2 regions of the Yersinia hibernica genome follow, and region 2 is predicted to be linked to the other one. Evidence: predicted binding sites of a transcription regulator. Region 2 holds the regulator's gene; the other holds the start of a gene.

Region 1 (10,481 bases), 1.3 Mb from region 2:
CCGAGAGATTATCATTATCACCCACTTTGATTTCAGCAGTGGCCACGGCATCATTTTCATTGATTACCGGGACAATACGGTTATCCAGCAAAGCATTCATGGTGTCGCGCGCATTTAAGAAACGCTCGCGATCTTCTAAATCAGCACGGGTCAGCAACATCTGGCCCACATGAATACCATAGATTGAGAACAGCTGTTCCCAGAGCTGAATAAGCCGACTTTGCCCGACTGCGGCTAATAACTGCTTCGACGCAATAGTGGCGGGTAATTCTGGATAGCCCAGGTGTTCACGCCCGGCAGCAATGGCTCCGGAGGTGACAATAACAATACGATGACCTTTCGCGTGTTGCTGAGCGCATTGACGCACCAGTTCAACAATATGGGCACGGTTAAGACGACGAGAACCGCCCGTCAGAACACTTGTTCCCAATTTCACAACCAATGTCTGGCCGCCACTCATAATTTTTCTGCCGTTGGGATAAAGAATAAAAGAAATAATATACACCCAAAGTCATTGGAGTTGCAGCCAGCAGCAAACACACGACAAATCGATCGAAAACCGATTTGAGCAGCATTAATGCTAACCCAACGGGTGAGCCCCAAAAGTGAGGTTCATTCATCCGATGATTTTGAGTACAAAAGGGATAGGTCTTTGTAGCAGGCGCGGGGCATTATGCCAACAGGCAGAATAAAAAATTCCCCTTTTTATTGAGCTAAAAAGGGGAATGTTCTTTTATTCGGGGCTGAGTTGCTTATTTTTACGCAGACAGTTTAATGGGCTCATTGCTAAAATCTTGTGCGGGCTCTAAGCGCATCTCAATAGCCGTCAGCATCTCAGCTAGGCGTTTATGGAAATCGCGTAGTGTGGTCTCCAATTTCTCTTGTACTTCAGGATCTTTAATCTTTTCCACCTTCCAGTTACCCTCTTTATTAAACAGGCCAAACTGGTAAACATAGGTGAAATGGTCAGCCACCGGTTCCAGCTCAATCCACCATCCCCAGAACTCACGCCGCTCTGGAGCAAGCTTCACATTGACGCACACAGCCAAACAGTCAAAGAAAAATCGGTCGTTCTGGCACTGCCCTTCACGCAGGTATGGCCCTAAAGCGGCAAAACGTTTCATAAGCTTGCTTTTAGGATGAGCACTGGTTGACGCCATTCTTAAATCTCCTTATGTAGATTCACCTTTTTAGCAAACTGTTAAAAATTAGCAACTCATTAACGCATTTTATCTTCTAACCATTGGCTAGTTTGCAATAATGCGCGATGGAAATTGTCATACAGCGGGGTTGATGCTATGGGCAGTAATTTACCGTCAGCAGAAGAAGAGCAGATAAGTTTAGCTTCCTCTTTTGGGCTGAAAGGGTCATTTTCCCAGAAGCCTGCCAACATTGGCGTTTGACAGCGCCGGCCCAATAACCCTTGCATTTTCAATGAGTAGCGGTTCATTTCAGCTCTGAGTATTTCATCCGCCGCATCGGCCATCCCCAGGCGGCTGGCCATCACATCCATATACATATCTGGCATTTTGCGCTGACTATCGGCATTGCACAGCAGATGATGAACAATCGGCCCGAGGCATGCCACTGCGCGCACACGCTGAGGTTCAAGATAACCCAGTCGCACCGCCACATTAGCACCAAAACGGAAACCAAATACACTGACACGTTGGTGATCAATCCACGGAATATTTGGCAATGCCTGCAACACTTGTTGATGCAGGAAGCTGGTGTCCTGAGTCAATTTCCAGCGTGATGATGCCCCAACCGATGGCATGTCGATGGTCAACATCGCCATCCCTTTCGGCGCCAGATAGTCGCGGAACAGGCGATAATAGTCACTTTGCAATGTATCCAATCCACCACATATCAGCACGGTTGGGAAAGGTGCGCTGTCGACGGTTGGCATATGCAAGAACCCAGTCAGGGTGCCGCCATCTGAAATAGCAAAATTAAGTTCTTTGAGTGTGTAAGGCAGATGCTGGGCGGCAGCTTCATAAGCCCGGTTAGACAGCACCTCGACTTGCTCGGCTAACTCATCCCCTTTTAGATGCGGATAACCCGCAATACTGTATAAATTTGCCGCATTCAGCCAATACTGGCCAGCATTGACCGGATCCGCTTCTTCCATGGCTTTTTGCTGCCACTGCATCCCCTGATTGGCCCATTCATAAATCCAGTTACCATTACGATAGCCCACCACAGTGTCGAGCAGCTCGTTATCGCTGTGTTCCGCTTTCGAACAGGCAATTCGTGATAATACCTCTTCAATTTCAAGCGGATCCACACCACGCCATGCCCATATCAAGCGGTTGATCATCCGGTACCAATGCTGAGTGGTATCCCCATCCAGTGCTGAGTGAACATTCATCGCATGGTTACAATGGGCATGCCGCACTAAAGTTGAGGTTTCAGGATGTTTGAATTTTGGTTTGAACAGAATTTCAGAAAGGTTGGCTTGTGCCATGATAACAATAGCCTCCATAAGCCGTGATTCAAGCCCATTAAGGGCTGGTCAGATGGGGACAAGTGTACTCATACTGCGAGGAAAATGAAACGCCCGGTAGACACCGGGCATATATAGCGGGCTAAATTACTTGCCGCTCAGCGGTGCCACAAAAGTTACCGCCATATCCCATGGCTGTTCAATCCAAGTACCTTGTGGAATATCAACCACATAGTCATCAACCAATGGGCGGCCAGCGGGTTTAGCAAAGACAGTAACAAAATGTGCCTTTGGATACATTGCGCGGATAGCTTTCGCCGTGCCGCCAGTATCAACCAAATCATCAATCACGATAAACCCTTCACCATCACCCTCAGCACGTTTCAGGACTTTAAGCTCACCTTGGTTATCATGGTTATAGCTGGCGATGCAAACGGTGTCGACATAACGAATACCCAGCTCACGCGCCAGAATACCCGCCGGAACTAACCCACCACGGCTAACCGCAATGATGCCTTTCCATTGGTCGGCAGGCAGTAAACGCTGTGCCAATTTGCGGGCGTGAATTTGCAACATATCCCAGGTAACGACGTATTTTTCGCTCATAAAGTGTAATCCCAGCCAGTATAGAAGTGGCTTGCCATGGTTCAGAAGGGGAAAAAAGGTTGCGCGAGATTATAGAGAGCCAGCCGCATAAAAACCAGCAATTATCCGGCTAATTAATCAGATCTGTGGCAGTAATTATGCGGCGATACGCGCGCAATGCCACTGAAAGTGATATTCTCAAACTATCTCGCCATCTTGATGGCGGTTTGTCATCATCCTTAAAATCTTTAGTCATCAACCCAATAGCATCTCTGACCTCGCCGCGGTGAGGTTGCCGATACGAGAATGCTGTTACAGGAGACTTACAGTGTCTGAACTGTCTCAACTTTCGCCTCAGCCGTTGTGGGATATTTTCGCCAAAATCTGCTCAATCCCTCATCCGTCTTACCATGAAGAAGCACTGGCACAACATATTATGGCGTGGGCCAAGGAAAAAGGCCTGCATGCCGAGCGCGACCAGGTCGGTAATATCCTGCTGCGAAAACCCGCGACCAAGGGGATGGAAAACCGTAAGCCCGTGGCACTGCAAGCCCATCTCGATATGGTTCCGCAGAAGAATAATGATACGGTACATGACTTTACCAAAGACCCGATTCAACCTTATATCGATGGTGAATGGGTTAAAGCGCGTGGCACCACATTAGGTGCAGATAACGGCATTGGTATGGCCTCCGCCTTGGCGGTGCTGTCTGATGAGCGTGTCGAGCACGGCCCGCTGGAAGTCCTGCTCACGATGACCGAAGAAGCTGGCATGGACGGTGCGTTTGGTCTGCAACCTAACTGGTTAAAAGCCGATATTTTGATTAATACCGACTCCGAGCAGGAGGGTGAAATCTATATGGGTTGTGCCGGTGGCATTGATTTCATAACAACTTTAGCACTAAAACGAGAAGCGGTTCCCGCCGGTTACCAGACCTTGAAGCTGACCCTTAAAGGTTTAAAAGGCGGCCACTCAGGGGCTGATATCCATTTAGGGCTAGGGAATGCCAATAAACTGCTGGCCCGTTTCTTGTTTGAACAGGCCAAAGATTTAGATTTACGGATATTGGATTTGAATGGCGGCACACTGCGCAACGCCATCCCCCGCGAGGGTTCGGTGACCTTGGCGATCGCCGCAGATAAAGTCGATCAGCTGAAAAACCTGAGCCAAGAATATCTGGCGACGTTGAAAAACGAGCTGGCTGCCGTCGAAAAAAATCTGACAGTATTGCTGGAGCCGGTATCCACGGATGCCAAAGCGCTGACAAAAGAGACGCAACAGCGCCTGGTCGCTTTATTGAATGCCACACCAAACGGTGTCATTCGTATGAGTGATGCCGTAAAAGGTGTGGTTGAAACCTCACTGAATGTCGGTGTGGTTACCATGAATGAGAATGAGGCAGAAATCATTTGCCTGATTCGTTCCCTGATAGACAGCGGCAAAGATTACGTGGTGAGCATGCTGACGGCAATTGGTCAGTTGGCTGGCGCTGAAACCACCCCCAAAGGCGGCTACCCCGGCTGGCAACCTGACCCAAGCTCACCGGTGATGGCTCTCGTGCGGGAAACCTACCAAAAACTGTTTAACAAAACGCCAAACATCATGGTTATCCATGCTGGTCTGGAATGTGGTTTGTTCAAAAAACCTTACCCAGAAATGGATATGGTGTCGATTGGGCCAACCATGACCGGGCCACATTCACCGGATGAACAGGTGCATATCGAAAGTGTGGGCCAATATTGGCAATTGCTGACCGCACTGCTGAAAGCCATTCCTGAGCGCGCATAAGCAAGTTTAGTGACTTTTGCATGATAATGGTGGGTCTGACTGGCCCGCCATTTTTTATCTCCTTGGGCGCTATTCCCAGCTCAGCAGCAATTGTCGCTCGAGTTGCGGGTCAAGCAAAGTAACATGCAGCCCCACCAAGCGCACCCCCCGCCCGGCACGGCGCTCATCCCATGCGGCGCGCGCGACTTGCAATAAATCCACTTTATTTAGCTCGGGCCAAACATGCTCTTGTGTGGTTTGCTGAAAATCATGGAATTTCAATTTCACCCCCTGCCGAGCAATATGCAGGTCTGGCCGCACTTTGCGTAGCCGGGTTTCCAGCTCAATATAAAGTGACTCAATCAATGACTCACAACTATCCCAATCATGAATATCCTCGGCCAGTGTTCGCTCCACCCCGACAGATTTACGCAACCTCTCGGGCGAAACTTCGCGCTCATCAATACCGTGGCTGCGCTCCCACAGCACATGGCCAAACTTACCAAAGCGCTTTAATAATTCAGCCTGTGGATAGTTTTGAATATCACTACAGGTTATCAATCCTAACTCTTGCAGTTTGCTGGCGGTCACTTTGCCCACGCCGGGGATTTTGCTCAGCGGTAAATCACGCAAGAAGGGCAACACTTGTTCCGGGGTGATGACATATTGGCCATTGGGTTTATTTAAATCAGAGGCTATTTTGGCTAAAAACTTGATAGGGGCAATGCCCGCAGAGGCGGTTAAATTCAGTTCAGTTGCAATGGATTGGCGGATTTCTTGGGCAATTAAGGTGGCGGAACCGCTGCATGCTTGGCAATCCGATACATCCAGATAAGCTTCATCCAGTGATAGCGGCTCAATTAATGGTGTATAGCGCGCAAAAATTTCGCGGATATGCAGCGAGGCTTCTTTATAAGCCGCCATTCGCCCCGGGATCACTTTTAGCTGTGGACACAGTTTAAGTGCCATGGCGGTGGGCATCGCGCTACGGACACCATAACGCCGGGCCGGGTAATTGGCGGTGCTTATCACGCCACGCCGGTCCCGGCTGCCACCAATCGCAATAGGAATATCACGCAAGCTAGGGTCGTCACGCATTTCGACAGCCGCAAAGAAGCAATCCATATCGACGTGAATAATTTTTCGCATGTTTATCCCCCAACCAAACCACTGTATAAGAATACAGTTAAATGGGGAAAATTCAAGATTATCCTAGGCCCTGACCAGATACATTGTGTGATGGCAAATACATTGTGTGATGGCAAAATGCTAAGCAGGCAGCATCGCCACGGCTTCAATTTCTAAGGCTAAATCGTGGTGTAACGTGGGGACCGGTACAACACAACGCGCCGGTTTGTGTGGCCCCAACCACTCAGCATACAGCACATTAAACTGTGGCCAGAGTGCAATATCACACAGATAAACACGCACCTGAACCAAGCTGGTTAGATTGCAATGGCAGTCCGCTAAGATGCCCTCAATATTGGCAAAAACCTGTCTGACCTGAAAATCAAAAGGTTGCCGTGATAAAGCAACGCCCTGCGCCGTTACCGGCAGTTGGCCGGAAAGATAGACCATGCCGCCCGCACAGACTGCATGGCTGTAATGTCCGGCAGGGGGCTGGCCCGAGGTTGAATTTATTAAAACAAGCTCGGTCATTTTCACGACTTATCAATAAACTGTGCTAGCCGCGCTAAATCGACATTACCGCCCGAAATAATCACGCCGACCCGCTTGCCGCGCAGATCCAGTTGATCGCCAAACGCCACCGCCGCCCCTAAGCAACCGGTGGGTTCCACCACGATTTTCATTCGGCTGGTGAAAAACTGCATCGCCGCGATCAGTTGGTCATCCGTCGCGGTCAGAATATTATCAACTCGCTCCTGAATCACAGGGAAAGTGTAGTGCCCTAACGCCGAGGTTTGCGCGCCATCGGCAATGGTCACTGGGGTCGCAATTTTAACAATTTTACCGCTGCGAAAACTCTGCTGCCCATCATTACCGGCGGCGGGCTCCCCCCCAATAACCTGGCAATTTGGGTAGAGCGCCTTGGCGGCAGTGGCACAACCGGACAACAATCCCCCGCCGCCTAATGGCACCAGCAACACATCCAGCGCCCCGACTTCTTCAAATAATTCTTTAGCCGCCGTGCCCTGCCCGGCCATAACATCCGGGTGGTCATAAGGCGGAATTAACGTTAGCCCCTGATCTTGCGCCAATTTATGGCTAATGGCCTCGCGGTCTTCAAGATAGCGGTCATACAGCACTACTTCACCGCCATAACCCCGGGTGGCGGCAATTTTAGCCGCAGGCGCATCTTGCGGCATGACGATAATGGCGCGAATACCTAATTTACGGGCGGACAAAGCAATCGCTTGTGCATGATTTCCCGACGAAAAAGCAATAACCCCTTTAGCTTGCTGTTCCGGCGATAACTTCACTAATGCGTTATAGGCTCCCCGAAATTTAAATGCGCCCATATGTTGGAAATTTTCGCATTTAAAAAATAACTGCGCCCCGGTCAGCTCGTTAGCGGTGGATGAGGTCAACACCGGCGTGTTCAGCGCAAAACCCGCAATCCGCTGATGTGCTTGAATAATATCGTCATAACTGATTGCTAATGGGGCCATTTTTAGCTTCCTTCAGTGGGGAGATAGGTATAAACGGTCGAGCGGGCGACGCCCAGATTATTGGCAACCACGGTCTGAGCATTTTTCAAATCCATCAAACCTGCTTGCGCCAATTGGCGGACAATCTCGCGCCGCTGTGCCGGGTTCAGCGCGCGCGGGGTGGTATTGTGGGCGGCGGCAAATTGCTCCAGTTGCGTGCGCAGCATTTCAAGACGCGGTGATGCCAGCGACTCCTGAACATCTGCGGCGGTGGTTTGTGTCAGTTGCGACAAACTGGCACTGACCGCGGCAAATAGCGAGATGTCCATATTCAGGCACAGTGCGCCGATGAACTCCCCGTGGCTATTTTTCAGGCCAATTGAGGTACTTTTGGCTGGGCGGCCATCTGGAAATTGGTTCGGATAATTAAGAATGACCTCCGGAAAATCGGGGTCAGCAATACGGCTCAGCCCCAATTCAGTCGCCGGTTCTCCGACTTCACGGCCGGATAAGTTGTTTGATATCGCCGCAATGGCGTGTTCTGGTTGAGTGAGGTCGTGCAAGACAAATTCCACCAAGGGTGCAAATGTTTTGCCCAGTGCCTCAACGATTTTTTTGCTCTCCCGCAATAGGAGTTGATCTTCTGTTAGCTTCATTTTTGAATTATTGTCAATTACTGACAATTTGTCAAATTGATTGTGTGATAGTAAAATCTCAATCAAAGAGCGACATATCGCCGCTCTTTTTCATGACATAGCCGGAGTGGGAATTACTGCAGAATGGAGCTTTTCAATGATTTATCTTGCTGATGGCGCTCTAAAGCTAATTCAATCAGTGTAGTGATAAGTTCCGTCGAACCAATCCCAGTGGCACGCCACAACTTGGGGTACATGCTGATATTAGTAAACCCAGGTAGAGTATTTATCTCATTGATAATCACTGTGTTATCCGGGGTTAAAAAGACATCAACCCGCGCCATACCGCAGCATTCGAGGGTTCGAAATGCCGCTAATGCGACGGCACGAATATTGTCGCTGACGGCCGCGTCGATTTGCGCAGGAATAATGACCTGAGCACCGGTTTCACTGATGTATTTGGTATCATAGGAATAAAACTCGTCACTGACGACGACCTCGCCACACAAACTGGCTTGCGGATGGTCATTCCCCATCACCGCGCATTCTATCTCGCGCCCAACAATAGCTGATTCCACCAAAACTTTGTGGTCAAAATCAAATGCTAATGCCACCGCCTGTTCATATTCGTCCGCATGATGAACCTTACTCACCCCAACTGAGGAGCCTTGATTAGCGGGCTTAATAAAGAGAGGTAAACCGAGTATTTCCGTAACCTGCTCAAAACGGTATTGCTCTTTATTCGCCCGTGTCAGTGTGATAAATGGGGCGACATTCAGCCCGGCATCGCGCAGTAACCGCTTGGTGATGTCTTTATCCATACTGACCGCAGAACCCACGACACCAGAGCCGACAAACGGAATATTCGCCATGCGCAGCAGGCCCTGCAAGGAACCATCCTCCCCTAATGTCCCGTGTACTATCGGGAAGATGACATCCAATTGAGCCAAAGCCGCAGCATTATCCGCGGCAATAAGTTGCTGATGATTCTGACCTGGAATCAATGCCACATTTCTGTTTGAGTGATTCAGGGAAATTAATGCCGGGTTCTCGGCATTGAGTAAATAATTGGATGCATCATTAACATGCCATTGCCCCTGTTTATCAATACCGAGCAGCACCACATCGAATTTTTCTTTATCAATTGCCTCTACTATATTCTTTGCCGACTGCAATGACACTTCATGTTCGGCCGATTTACCACCAAAAATCACACCCACTCGCCATTTCGACACACGACATTCCTTCTTAAGCCCTAGCACTTAGGGGGCCCCCCCCAATAAAATCATGCATAACACTAATACAACTTTTACTTGCTTAACTAATGTTTTTTAACATTCTTACAGAATTTTCTGGTGACATAGATGATCAATCCACCTTACCCCTGCATATGATTTTAGTATCAGATATTCATCTCAATAACATAAGAAATTCAATCGCGACAGTTTCAGTCATAATCATCCTAATCAATATGCTAACAAATTGGTCGTGCCGCAGATTTAGTGGTAATGGTTAATTGTCAGATACCATCCGATGATCTTATCGTGCATTTCTTCTGATTTTGAGAAGCAGATAGTCTTGCGGGCTAACCGTTTGAGATGGGTTCGCAAGTTCAGATTATGTCGCTCTATCCTCTGGGTGTATTTCTTGCTGATAACATGACTGGTTGAGGACAATAAAGTGCGGTATACCGGCCAGGCATCGGTCATGTAGAAGGCAATGCTAAACTGGCTCAGCAAAACCAGAAGACGCTTTAATGTCAAAGCATTTCGCGGGCCAAATACATGGGCGATAACGCGCTTTCGGATGCGGTCATAGGCATAAAACAGCCAGCGTTGATTGCCTTTACAGCGGACATATGACCACTGCTCATCGGCTTCACAGCAGATAACCACCTCTGCGCTAGGCTCTACGTTTTGCGCTACCTGGTGCGGCGTAAGTTTTTTAGATGACGCAGAACGGTATTGAGGCTTATCCGTAGAACCCGTGCTGTATCGCGGCATCCGGAGCCGTTCATCGCCATATCAACGATGGCCTGATGGGTTTCGGGTTTAGCTCCGTTGTAGCGATAGCTGAGCTGGAAGGTCTTCAGGCATTGGTTACAGCGATAGAGCTGCGCCCCTGAGCCGGAGTGGCCGTTTCGGATAACCCCATGAGTTTCAGAACAGCGAGGACAAACCACATCAATCTTTGCCATCAATCATCCAAAGGGTAAAGAGTACACCAACACTAAGTTTGCGTCACGACCAACAAATTCAGGTAATAGCAGAATTGAATTCTGTTATGAGTCTTTTTATCCTTTTTGTCATTTATTTTTAATAAAAAACTATTAAATTAGACAAAACCGAAGAATATTGGCGATATAATTAACATCGCCCTGAAAAATTCATTATCAGTCAATGGATGGAAACTAAATATTATGCGAAATTATATAATGG
Region 2 (10,481 bases):
TTTGGAGCAGGAAAGGTTTGTGTCGGACCTCAAAGCGATCGGTCAACTATTAGAATATCATCAGCCCGCACTCTACTTGTTGGTGCAGCATGCGCTTTATCACACCGAACGCGAGAAAATAGCGCGAGAATTAGACTATCTTGATATGCGTCTGGCCTATCGCCATCCACCTGATGAATTTGATGAAAATCAGGCCATAAAGGCGATTTTGCTAGAAAATGGCGTCAGGAATATCAATGTTTCCAGACAATATATTTACCATCAGGATGCTCGGTTTGGTTTCCCCCAGAAAAAGTTCGATTCACCTGTTGATGAATTTAAGCGGCGTCGCAATGCCAGTGATCACTTTGTCGCCAATATGTCGATGCTCAGTAGCCGCGGCAAGTTAATTAATGTTTTCAAGAGCCTGGACGCGAAAAAAAACCAATATTATGCACAAATCAAAACCCATCCGGCAATCCGGGCTAAAGCCATTGAGATGTTAATAGACGATGGTCAGCAGCCACAGGGCATAACATTGCAGCTTAAAATAAGTTCTCTGGCACAAGCCTACCAACCCGAATCTGAAAACACACGTTTTTGGGGCAATGCCTGGGAAAGTCTGGAAAATCATTGGGTGTGTAAATTACCCCAGCCCAACCCGATGTGCACTATCGCCAAAGTGGAAGGGCCGCGCTACCGCAATGATAAGGAAAATATGGCGGCGGGCATGACGGCGATGGTGATGGAAGTGAGTTTGCTTAGGGGAGCGGGGGAGGGGGTCAAGACGGTGGAACAGCTTCCGCCCGGTGCTGACCCTCTGTTGTCGCCCACATTATCAGTTGAGATGGATGATTTAATCAATCATGAAATCAGTGGGATAGAAGAATACAGCCCCGAGGTAAATGTCCCTGAACGGGAAACTCAGGAGATAGAAAACCCGCGCGGCACACTTATTGAGGTACAACGAATTGCACTTAAAGATGCCGCCGCCGGCGAAGTGCGGCAAGCATGGGTCAGGCAGGGCGGTAGCGGTGCTTATTGGGAGGTTGATTTAGTCACCGGCCAAGACTTAGGTTTTGTCTTGAAACAAGGGCCGCAATTTATTCGGCCCGGCAGACTTCTGGGCGGCGGGCCACTCCAATCGCGCTTTTCACATCCTCAATTTAACCCTGAAATCAAGTTAGGTACAAAAATTGGCCGTGGAGTGACTGGCGATGTCTACCTGGATGCCAATAATCGCGGTTTTGTATTAAAGAAATTAGCTGCACAAAATCAAGAAGTTATCACTGATATCCACGTGAAAGAAGTTGAGTTTTTTAATCGATATTATGGCGAGGGGGCCGCCGAGCTAATTGCTGAAGGAAATCAATACTATATAAGAATGTACCGTGTACCGGGGAGAACATTGACCAGTATTAAGCGCGCCATTTTCCCACCCAGTGCGAAGGAGCGATTTTTGAGCATGATGGATGACCTTGGCTATCACAATATTATTCATGATGACTTAAATTTTAATAATGTTTTATATGATGAAAAAACCAACACTTTCTATCCTATTGATTTTGATAAAGCCTATGATGGATACCACTCAGCAAGAGGTGTCGAGAGCAGCCAGCAACATTGGGGAGTGGATATGAGAATTAGCGATATACTTGAATATATTGACGAATATAAAAAAATTAAGTGATGGCGCGATGTTGCCGGGCGTAATAAACCCGTAACCTGATGTCGCTCGATATCTATTCTGCGCTACAATGATGCCCTATTTACTGACCACCAATGACCAATTGCGAGGATGCGTATTTTATCCTCGGCAGGGAGCGACTCGCATGCTGACCGGCAATGCATCAATTTTAAAACCCATTCAATGGTGTGCCATTGAGCGCCCAACTCTTCCCGTGGACATTGCTGACTGGCTGATGGAGTTGGGATCAATGACCCGGCGTTTTGAGCAACATTGTCAGCGGGTGCATGTTGAACCGCAGCGCGAATGCTTTATTACCCATAATGAGTTAGGTGAAGATGCCGAACACCTGCCGGTCAGTGAGCGCTATTGGTTACGAGAAATCATTCTGTGTGGTGATAATGAGCCGTGGTTGCTTGGTCGCACGGTTATCCCGCAAGAAACCTTGTCTGGCCCGGACCGCTCGCTGGTGGATTTAGGCACATTACCGCTTGGGCGCTATTTATTTGGTGGTAATAATTTAACCCGCGATTATATTCAAGTCGGGCGACAAGATAGCCTTTGGGCGCGCCGTTCGTTACTTCGTTTATCCGGTAAGCCCTTGTTACTGACTGAAGTTTTTTTACCGGCCTCGCCGCTTTATACCAAATAATGCTGTTCTAGCCGTGTCATGTGGTGGTGAGATTTTGGAGAGCAATAAATTGAAGGAAAGTACTGTTCAGAGCAAATGGCTGGCATATTGTCGTCTAATGCGCATTGATAAACCCATTGGCTCACTATTATTGCTATGGCCGACTTTGTGGGCACTATGGTTAGCGGGGCACGGCATTCCTGACACCAAAATATTGATTGTTTTTGTCTTGGGGGTGTTTTTCATGCGCGCCGCCGGTTGTGTTGTTAATGATTATGCTGACCGACGGATTGATGGCTTTGTCAAACGCACGGCATCCCGGCCCTTGCCAAGCGGGCTTATCAGCGAGAAAGAAAGTAAAATCCTGTTTGTCGTATTGGTGCTGATGTCATTTGGTTTGGTATTAACACTCAATAGCATGACCATCTGGCTATCGCTGGCTGCACTGGCTTTGGCTTGGGTATATCCCTTTATGAAACGGGTCACTCACTTGCCGCAGGTAGTACTGGGGGCCGCATTTGGTTGGTCAATCCCTATGGGTTTTGCCGCCGTGAGTGAGAGTTTGCCGTTGGTATGCTGGCTACTTTTGCTCGCTAATATTTGCTGGACAGTCGCTTATGACACGCAATATGCCATGGTGGATCGTAATGATGACCTGAAAATTGGTGTTAAATCCACAGCCATTTTATTTGGTCAGCGCGACAAATTAATCATCGGGTTGCTGCAATTGGCCACGTTGATTTTAATGGTCACTATTGGCTGGTTGATGAATTTGGGTGGCGCATTTTATGGGTCAGTTTTGCTGGCAGGTGCGCTGTTTGTTCATCAACAGAAGATGATTGCCCAGCGTGAACGCGATCCTTGCTTCCGTGCCTTCCTGAATAATAATTATGTGGGGCTGGTGCTGTTTCTCGGCATTTTGGTGAGTTACATATAAAAAAATGGCCAGATGATAAATCTGGCCATTCTGTTCTTCATTTTTCTCTTACAGGATTAATCTTCCGATTCATCCTCGGCCTCAGGGGCGGGTAACTGATTGTTGGTTTCCGCCGGCATACTGACGCTTTCGATTGTCAGCTTCACTTCCGGCGTCATCAACGCACTCAGCATATTGTAAACTTCCAGTGTATGTTCCTGAATGGCATCACCGCTGTCGCTGATGTAGCCTTCTTCGCGCAAGGTGCCGACCAGTGTCGAGAACACGGCTTTATCGAAGAATTCTGGGGCATTAATCCCATGCAGTACAGACAAACGCTGCGCCATAATCCGGCTTTCTTTTTCCAATGCACCACGGTTGATACTTGGGTTAGCACTGAGTAATGACAGTGTAATTGCGTAGCGTTGCAAGGTTTCACGCACACCAGCGGCCAGTAATTGCAGAGGGCGAATGCGGGCTGGGTTCAGCACCAATTCATCCCCTTTATCGCAAATCAGCTGCTGGCGAGCCAGTTCATCTATCAATGTATCCAAGGTTTGTGGCAACTGCTCTTTGCTGTAATGCAGGAACAGTTCAGCTTTCAACATTGGATAAATCATACTGATTTGGCGCAATAATTCCGCGCGGGTAATGCGACGGTGGTACATCACCATACTGGCTATCAGTGACGGTAACATCAGCAAGTGCTGGATATTATTGCGATAGTAAGTCATCAGCACGGCTTGTTCCCGTGGCAAGATGATAATGTCACCAATATTGTCTTTCTCCACCTCAAACTTATTCATATTTAAGGCGTGATTAAGCAGCTCTTCCGGTGTTTTATCCGGCACAGTGACATCTTTCGCATAAGGCGCATTGCGCATCAGTTGCAGGTAGCACTCAAGTTGCTCCAACAATTGCTCACGGGTTAGTGAACGCTGACGTGAAGCTAACAACGCGGTCGAACACAGGTTCATGGCATTTGCTGCCGCAGCATTGTTAATTCTGACCATAATCTTACCGGCCAAATCATTTACCACCGGTGTCAGCCAGCTCGGGCGCTGTGCTTCAATGGGATCAATCGCATCCCGCCATTGCGGTACATTGGTGTTCAGATAAGTGGTCAGCGGGATTGGCTCACCAAAGTTGACATAGCCCTGACCCAGATTGCGCAACTTGCGCAGGCCACGCAACATCTGCAACAGGTTTTCTTTCTCTTTGGTGGCTCCTCGCAGCTCTTTGGCGTAAGTACCCACTTCCATCACATGCTCGTAGCCAATATAAATTGGCACCAGCGTGATGGGCCGCGAACCGCCACGTAACATGGCTTGAATCGTCATCGACAGCGTGCCGGTTTTCGGTTCTAGCAGGCGGCCGGTTCGTGAGCGCCCACCTTCAACAAAATACTCGACGGAATAGCCGCGGGTGAATAATTCGCCCAGATATTCGCGGAACACGGTTGAGTAGAGTTTGTTGCCTTTAAAGGTACGGCGGATAAAGAAAGCCCCTAAACGGCGGAAAATCGGGCCGGCAGGCCAGAAGTTAAGGTTAATACCGGCAGCAATATGTGGCGGTACAAGCCCTTGATGATAAAGCACGTAAGAGAGCAGCAGGTAATCCATATGGCTGCGATGGCAAGGCACATAGACTATCTCATGGCCATCTTGCGCTAACTGCCGTACGCGCTCTGCATTATGGACATTAATACCCTGATACAAACGGTTCCACGTCCAGCTCAATACCCTGTCAGACAGACGCACGGCTTCATAAGAGAAGTCTGCGGCGATCTCTTCCATTAGCGTAATCGCATTTTGCTGCGCTTTTTCATGGGAGATTTTCTTGGTACGTGCTTCATCCGCCACGGCTTTTTCAATCGCCTTGGAAGCCAACAGCTTTTTGAAGAGGTCTTGGCGATCTGGCAAGCTCGGGCCGACAGCGGCCAGACGTTGACGGGAGAAGTGCATCCGCGCCACGCGCGCCAGCTTATGGGCTATCGTTTTATCGGTGCCATGCTCACTGGCCATCCGACGCAATGAAACCGTGGTCGAGAAACGCACAAAGCTATCGCGGCCCAGCCACAATACGGCAAAGAATTTCTGCACACCATTCAGCACACGCAGATGCGGCGTACCATGGCCTTCACGCCCTGGCGAACGACCAAACATCACGGAAACCGGCAACATTTGAATGTCCAGCTCCGGATTATTGCGGTGCAGATCTAGATAATCGTGGAACAGCTTGACCGACTCTTGCTTAGGTGCGTAATAACGAAAGACTCGAGGGCCATTATCGATAAACACATGACTCGGCAGTTGCACGGCATCGATTTCCAATGGAATCAATGGGTCGGGCAGATCCTGCGCCTGACACTGCGCTCGCAAAGTCAGCAAATCAGCCTTAGAATTGTAAGGCAAAACGTACAGAATAGGACGAGAAGGGTCTAACCCTAACTCAGTCACAGGATCTGCCGGAATAACCTTGCTTTTTACCAACAGTTTAAGTGGTAAATTCAGTAACTTATAATATATTTTACGCCAACCTGACATAACGACATGAAGCCTCTTGTTAGCAATTCGTCGCAAGGATACCAGAAACTGGTTTTGAGATCTGTGGTGATAAGATAACAGAAAGCGGCAAAGCTCATCATTAACTTAAGATAAAGGCAATAAAACATGGCGAATCAATCAACAGGGCTTACCCGAATCTATAAAGCGGCCGGTTATTCGATGAAAGGCCTCAGTGCTGCCTGGAAAAACGAAGCCGCATTTCGCCAAGAATCAGTAGCTGCCATCGTCGCTATCATACTGGCCTTCTGGCTAGATGTAGATGCTTTAGCGCGCATTTTATTGATTGGCAGTGTCGCGTTAGTGATCATTATTGAAGTCATCAATAGTGCCATTGAAGCAGTAGTTGATCGCATCGGCAGTGAATTCCATGAACTTTCAGGCCGTGCCAAAGATATGGGGTCTGCCGCTGTGTTTCTCGCTATCCTGCTGGCGCTTTTTATCTGGATAACGGTGCTCTGGCAACATGTGGGCTAGTTGTGTGGCTGAAATATCGTGGCTTTGGGCACGGTGAGCAACACAATAAAAATAAGCTGTGATTAATCCCTGTTTTTATTCACTCTTTGGTTCCCAATACAGGTTTACCTGTATATACTCACAGCAAGACTGTATAAACAAACAGGGGGCGAAATGAAAGCACTTACGACCAGACAGCAAGAGGTTTATGACCTGGTGCGCGATCACCTATCGCAAACTGGCATGCCGCCGACCCGTGCCGAAATTGCGCAGCGTCTGGGATTCCGCTCTCCTAACGCCGCTGAAGAGCATTTAAAAGCATTGGCCCGCAAGGGTGTTATTGAGATTGTTTCTGGCGCTTCCCGCGGTATTCGTTTACTGATGGAAGAAGAAGATGGCCTACCGTTGATTGGCCGGGTTGCAGCAGGTGAACCCTTGCTGGCACAGCAACATATTGAAGGGCACTACAAAGTCGACCCTTCCATGTTTAAGCCAAGCGCAGATTTCCTACTGCGGGTTAATGGGATGTCGATGAGAGATATCGGTATTCTGGATGGTGACCTACTGGCGGTGCATAAAACGCAAGATGTGCGTAACGGACAAGTGGTTGTCGCGCGAATTGATGATGAAGTCACAGTAAAACGCTTGAAAAAACAAGGTAATATCGTGCAGCTTCTTCCTGAAAATAGCGAGTTCCAGCCGATTATTGTCGATCTGCGTGAACAAAGTTTCACCATTGAAGGACTGGCTGTTGGTGTCATCCGCAATGGCGACTGGATCTGATTCTAGTTGTTGATGTATACCCTCTTTATTTAGAGGGTATATTGTTCATATAACCTTCTGTTCTGTTAATTCACTTTATATTGAGAACAATCCGATAATACGTTATTACCTACTGTTTTAACTGAATATAATATGGTTTCGTTATTCACTTATGGTCATCATTGCGACCAGTAACATTGGTTTTCCTTCAGTTATTAATATCCTCTGCTATAGTTATTTATACGGTAAATAAAATAATCATGCTTAATTTAAATTAAGACTGTGAGTGACTAATTTAAGAAAATATTAGTTTTATAAAGAATGTTTATCGTACCGAATTAACTTATTCCAAGATAGCGGAGTTATTATGAATAAAGATCAAGCTGACGGTAACTGGAAGCAGTTCAAAGGTAAAATTAAAGAGAAATGGGGCAAACTGACTGACGATGACCTAACCGTTATTGAAGGTAAGCGCGACCAACTAGTAGGTAAGATCCAAGAGAAATACGGCTATCAGAAAGAGCAAGCCGAGAAAGAAGTTAAAGCTTGGGAAGACCACAGCAAATACCGCTGGTAACAGCCTTAAAAAGGAATTTAATTGATGTCGATATAAATTATATTGGGTCTTTCATTTCATAGAATATACGTTATTACATAGTGATGTTAATAATGGAAAGTATTCTATTTAGTCCTAATCTAATATCGATAAGACACAAGGACGTGTCCTGTGGTACCTTCTATTTATTATCATGGCAGTGTTATTTAACGCATATTCTAATTCAACCTATTACTGTATTATTACTATATTGATAACGGGCTGACCTTTATCGCCAGATATTTATTTTTTTTTCATCACAATAGAATGGTCATGATCACAATGATCGTGGCTTTCACATGCTTCAACCTCCCCACATTTAGTGCATAAGCCATGGGCTTCCACCACGCTATGGCGCAATGTAAAACCAGACTGTTTTGCTAACTGTGCCAGTGCTTCTTCAATACCTACAGTCGGGCGTTCAGTCACAATCTTGCAGCGATCGCAGATAAAGAGTGCGGAGGTATGAGTTGGCTCTTCAAAATGATGGCACAACACATAGCTGTTAGCTGACTCTACTCGGTGAATAAACCCTTGTTCGAGCAAAAAATCTAATGCGCGGTAGACCGTTGGCGGTTTAGCTTGCGGCTCGGAAACACGGAGCAAGTCTAACAAATCATAAGCGCTGATTGCGCCGGGCTGTTGCGCCATGAGGCGTAATACTTCAAGACGTTGCGGTGTCAGCCGGACGTTACGTTGTTGGCACAGGCTCTCAGCCTGAGCAAGCAGCTTTTCCTGGTTGGTTGAGTTCATGGTTTCATCCCGCAGCGTTTGAATGGAACAGATTTTATCATATTAACCTGTTGCTCAATATCCCTTTATTGATAGATTCTGTGATTAAAACGCTGGTGTCAATTTTGGGGTTAAGTGAATTTAAAGTAAAACTTTTTAGCAGTTTTAAAGCCCTCGCAAATAAAGATAAGTATGCATTACTGACTCAAAGTAATGGTATTTTACCATGTACCATTGTTCGTATATTGCAAAATTACTTTTGCTATGGGAAAATAAATAAACTAATTTTTTACAGAGATGAAAATGTCTTCTGATATCACCAAATACAGGGCAGAGTTAGATGGCTTAAGGGCTGTTGCAGTGATATCCGTGCTTTTATATCACGTTAAATTTTCTCTTTTTGGCTATGAGGTATTCAAGGGTGGTTTTCTTGGCGTAGATATATTTTTTGTATTATCGGGATACTTGATAACGACAATAATTTTTACGCAGATGAATGCTGGTGTTTTTTCTTTAAAAGTTTTTTTATTAGACGAATAAAAAGAATATTACCAGCGATGATTGCTGTTTTATTAGTTTCTTCTGTTTTGGCTTTTTATTTTTTATTACCTGATAGCCTTGTTATTTATGTAAAAACCCTATTGGCATCTTTGTTTTTCGTGTCTAATTTATACTTTTTTGGTGAAGATACTTATGTATCAGATTCCAGTGAATATAAACCATTGCTGCATACTTGGAGTTTGTCTGTTGAGTGGCAATTTTATCTGATTTTCCCTTTTTTATGTCTTTGGTTATGTAAGAGATTTAAAGATAAAAAACTGACTATAATATTTTCACTTTTTTTGCTTTCATTGGTGTTATCTAACATTTTAGCCTATCGCCAACCCAACTTCGCGTTCTATATGTTACCGAGTAGAATGTGGGAGCTGATGGCGGGAAGTATTGTTGCTATTATTACTTTAGAAAACAAACTTAACATTAGCAAAATTCATTATAAAACATTACCAGTCGTAGGGTTTGTTTTAATTATTTTATCCATTTTGTTTGTTGATGATAGTATGCTACATCCATCTGTTATTACATTAATACCTGTTCTAGGGACTTGTTTAATAATATTGTTCTCTCGTGAGAAGGGTGTAGCATCTAATTTTTTATCACTTAAACCAATGATTTTCATTGGGGCGATATCTTATTCTATCTATCTTTGGCATCAGCCATTATTTGTTTTTTATAGAATTAAAATAGGTGAAATCAATACTTTTACATCCATCTTGTTGATTTTACTGTCAATGGTTATTTCTGTGTTATCGTTCTATTTGATTGAAAAACCCTTTAGGACAAAACAGTTATCTCGCTGGAAATTGGTCGTTATTACTGTATCGCCGATTATTTTAATTGTGTTTTCAGTTTTCATATTAGCTAAAAATAGTTCATCTGATCAGACCGAAACTTTCATGTCGCCTTTAGCTAAAAAAATGTATGAGGATTTTAAAGTCCCTGAATTTAGGCGTCTAAAGGGGAACTCTGAAGGTAAGAATTATCTATCTGATGAAAAAACAATTGACTGCGCAAATAGAAGCCCTCTAGAAGCATGTAGGTTTGGTGATGAAAGCTGGGTTGTGCTGGGTGATAGTTATGCCGCATCATTCGAATATGCGTTACAGAGTGAATTAGCGGAAAAAGGTCATGGTATTATATCCTTAACATATGAGCAATGTTCATTTGTCTCTGAAAAATTATGGTTTGGTACTGCCCCTGAGTGCCCTGAAATTAATCGTCAACGTTGGCAGGTGATTAATGATTTCACTAATAAAAAAACATTTCTAATTGCCGCGAATTATGCTCAATTTAAAGATGTTAAATTGGTGCAAGAGGGTGAGGAAAAAGCGAGCGGCATGCCTATTATTGGTGAAAAGTTAGTATGGGAATCTCTTGCTGAGAACATTAATAGACTACTTTCTTTAGGGCATCGGGTGGTTGTGATATACCCAATACCTAGCATTAGTACCGATGTTAAAATAGAGTATTTTAGATTGCTGAACCTGACGAGCGCCCATATTAATAAAGTCTATGATAAAAGAACCAAAGGTTATTATGCCGCACTCTCCTTAGGTGAAACACTCGATAACTATCTCACACCAAACCCTAATCTGATTATT

What was found. Region 2 encodes LexA, which represses DNA repair genes until DNA is damaged. Its sites were predicted from a motif close to TNCTGTATGTACATACAGNA; they were not measured.
Region 1: the regulator LexA is predicted to act here: its motif matches at 5,968-5,987, upstream of dinB (DNA polymerase IV).

What each region holds. Positions count from the first base shown of each region.
Region 1 covers NZ_CP032487.1:2,980,306-2,990,786, forward strand. The annotation lists gene proB (glutamate 5-kinase) at 1-460, opposite strand, end outside; gene crl (sigma factor-binding protein Crl) at 759-1,160, opposite strand; gene frsA (esterase FrsA) at 1,220-2,467, opposite strand; gene gpt (xanthine phosphoribosyltransferase) at 2,594-3,052, opposite strand; gene pepD (beta-Ala-His dipeptidase) at 3,360-4,820, shown strand; gene dinB (DNA polymerase IV) at 4,890-5,948, opposite strand; gene D5F51_RS14105 (RidA family protein) at 6,069-6,458, opposite strand; gene D5F51_RS14110 (threo-3-hydroxy-L-aspartate ammonia-lyase) at 6,461-7,429, opposite strand; gene D5F51_RS14115 (helix-turn-helix transcriptional regulator) at 7,432-8,064, opposite strand; gene ddlA (D-alanine--D-alanine ligase) at 8,178-9,278, opposite strand; one part of gene D5F51_RS14125 (IS1 family transposase) at 9,543-9,982, opposite strand; one part of gene D5F51_RS14125 (IS1 family transposase) at 9,982-10,240, opposite strand; partial or broken gene D5F51_RS14130 (glycerophosphodiester phosphodiesterase family protein) at 10,463-10,481, shown strand, end outside.
Region 2 covers NZ_CP032487.1:4,316,941-4,327,421, reverse strand. The annotation lists gene D5F51_RS20295 (OspG family effector kinase) at 1-1,669, shown strand, start outside; gene ubiC (chorismate lyase) at 1,812-2,318, shown strand; gene ubiA (4-hydroxybenzoate octaprenyltransferase) at 2,368-3,234, shown strand; gene plsB (glycerol-3-phosphate 1-O-acyltransferase PlsB) at 3,291-5,759, opposite strand; gene D5F51_RS20275 (diacylglycerol kinase) at 5,886-6,254, shown strand; gene lexA (transcriptional repressor LexA) at 6,408-7,016, shown strand; gene D5F51_RS20265 (CsbD family protein) at 7,363-7,572, shown strand; gene zur (zinc uptake transcriptional repressor Zur) at 7,834-8,343, opposite strand; gene D5F51_RS22845 (acyltransferase family protein) at 8,626-8,862, shown strand; gene D5F51_RS20255 (acyltransferase family protein) at 8,880-10,481, shown strand, end outside.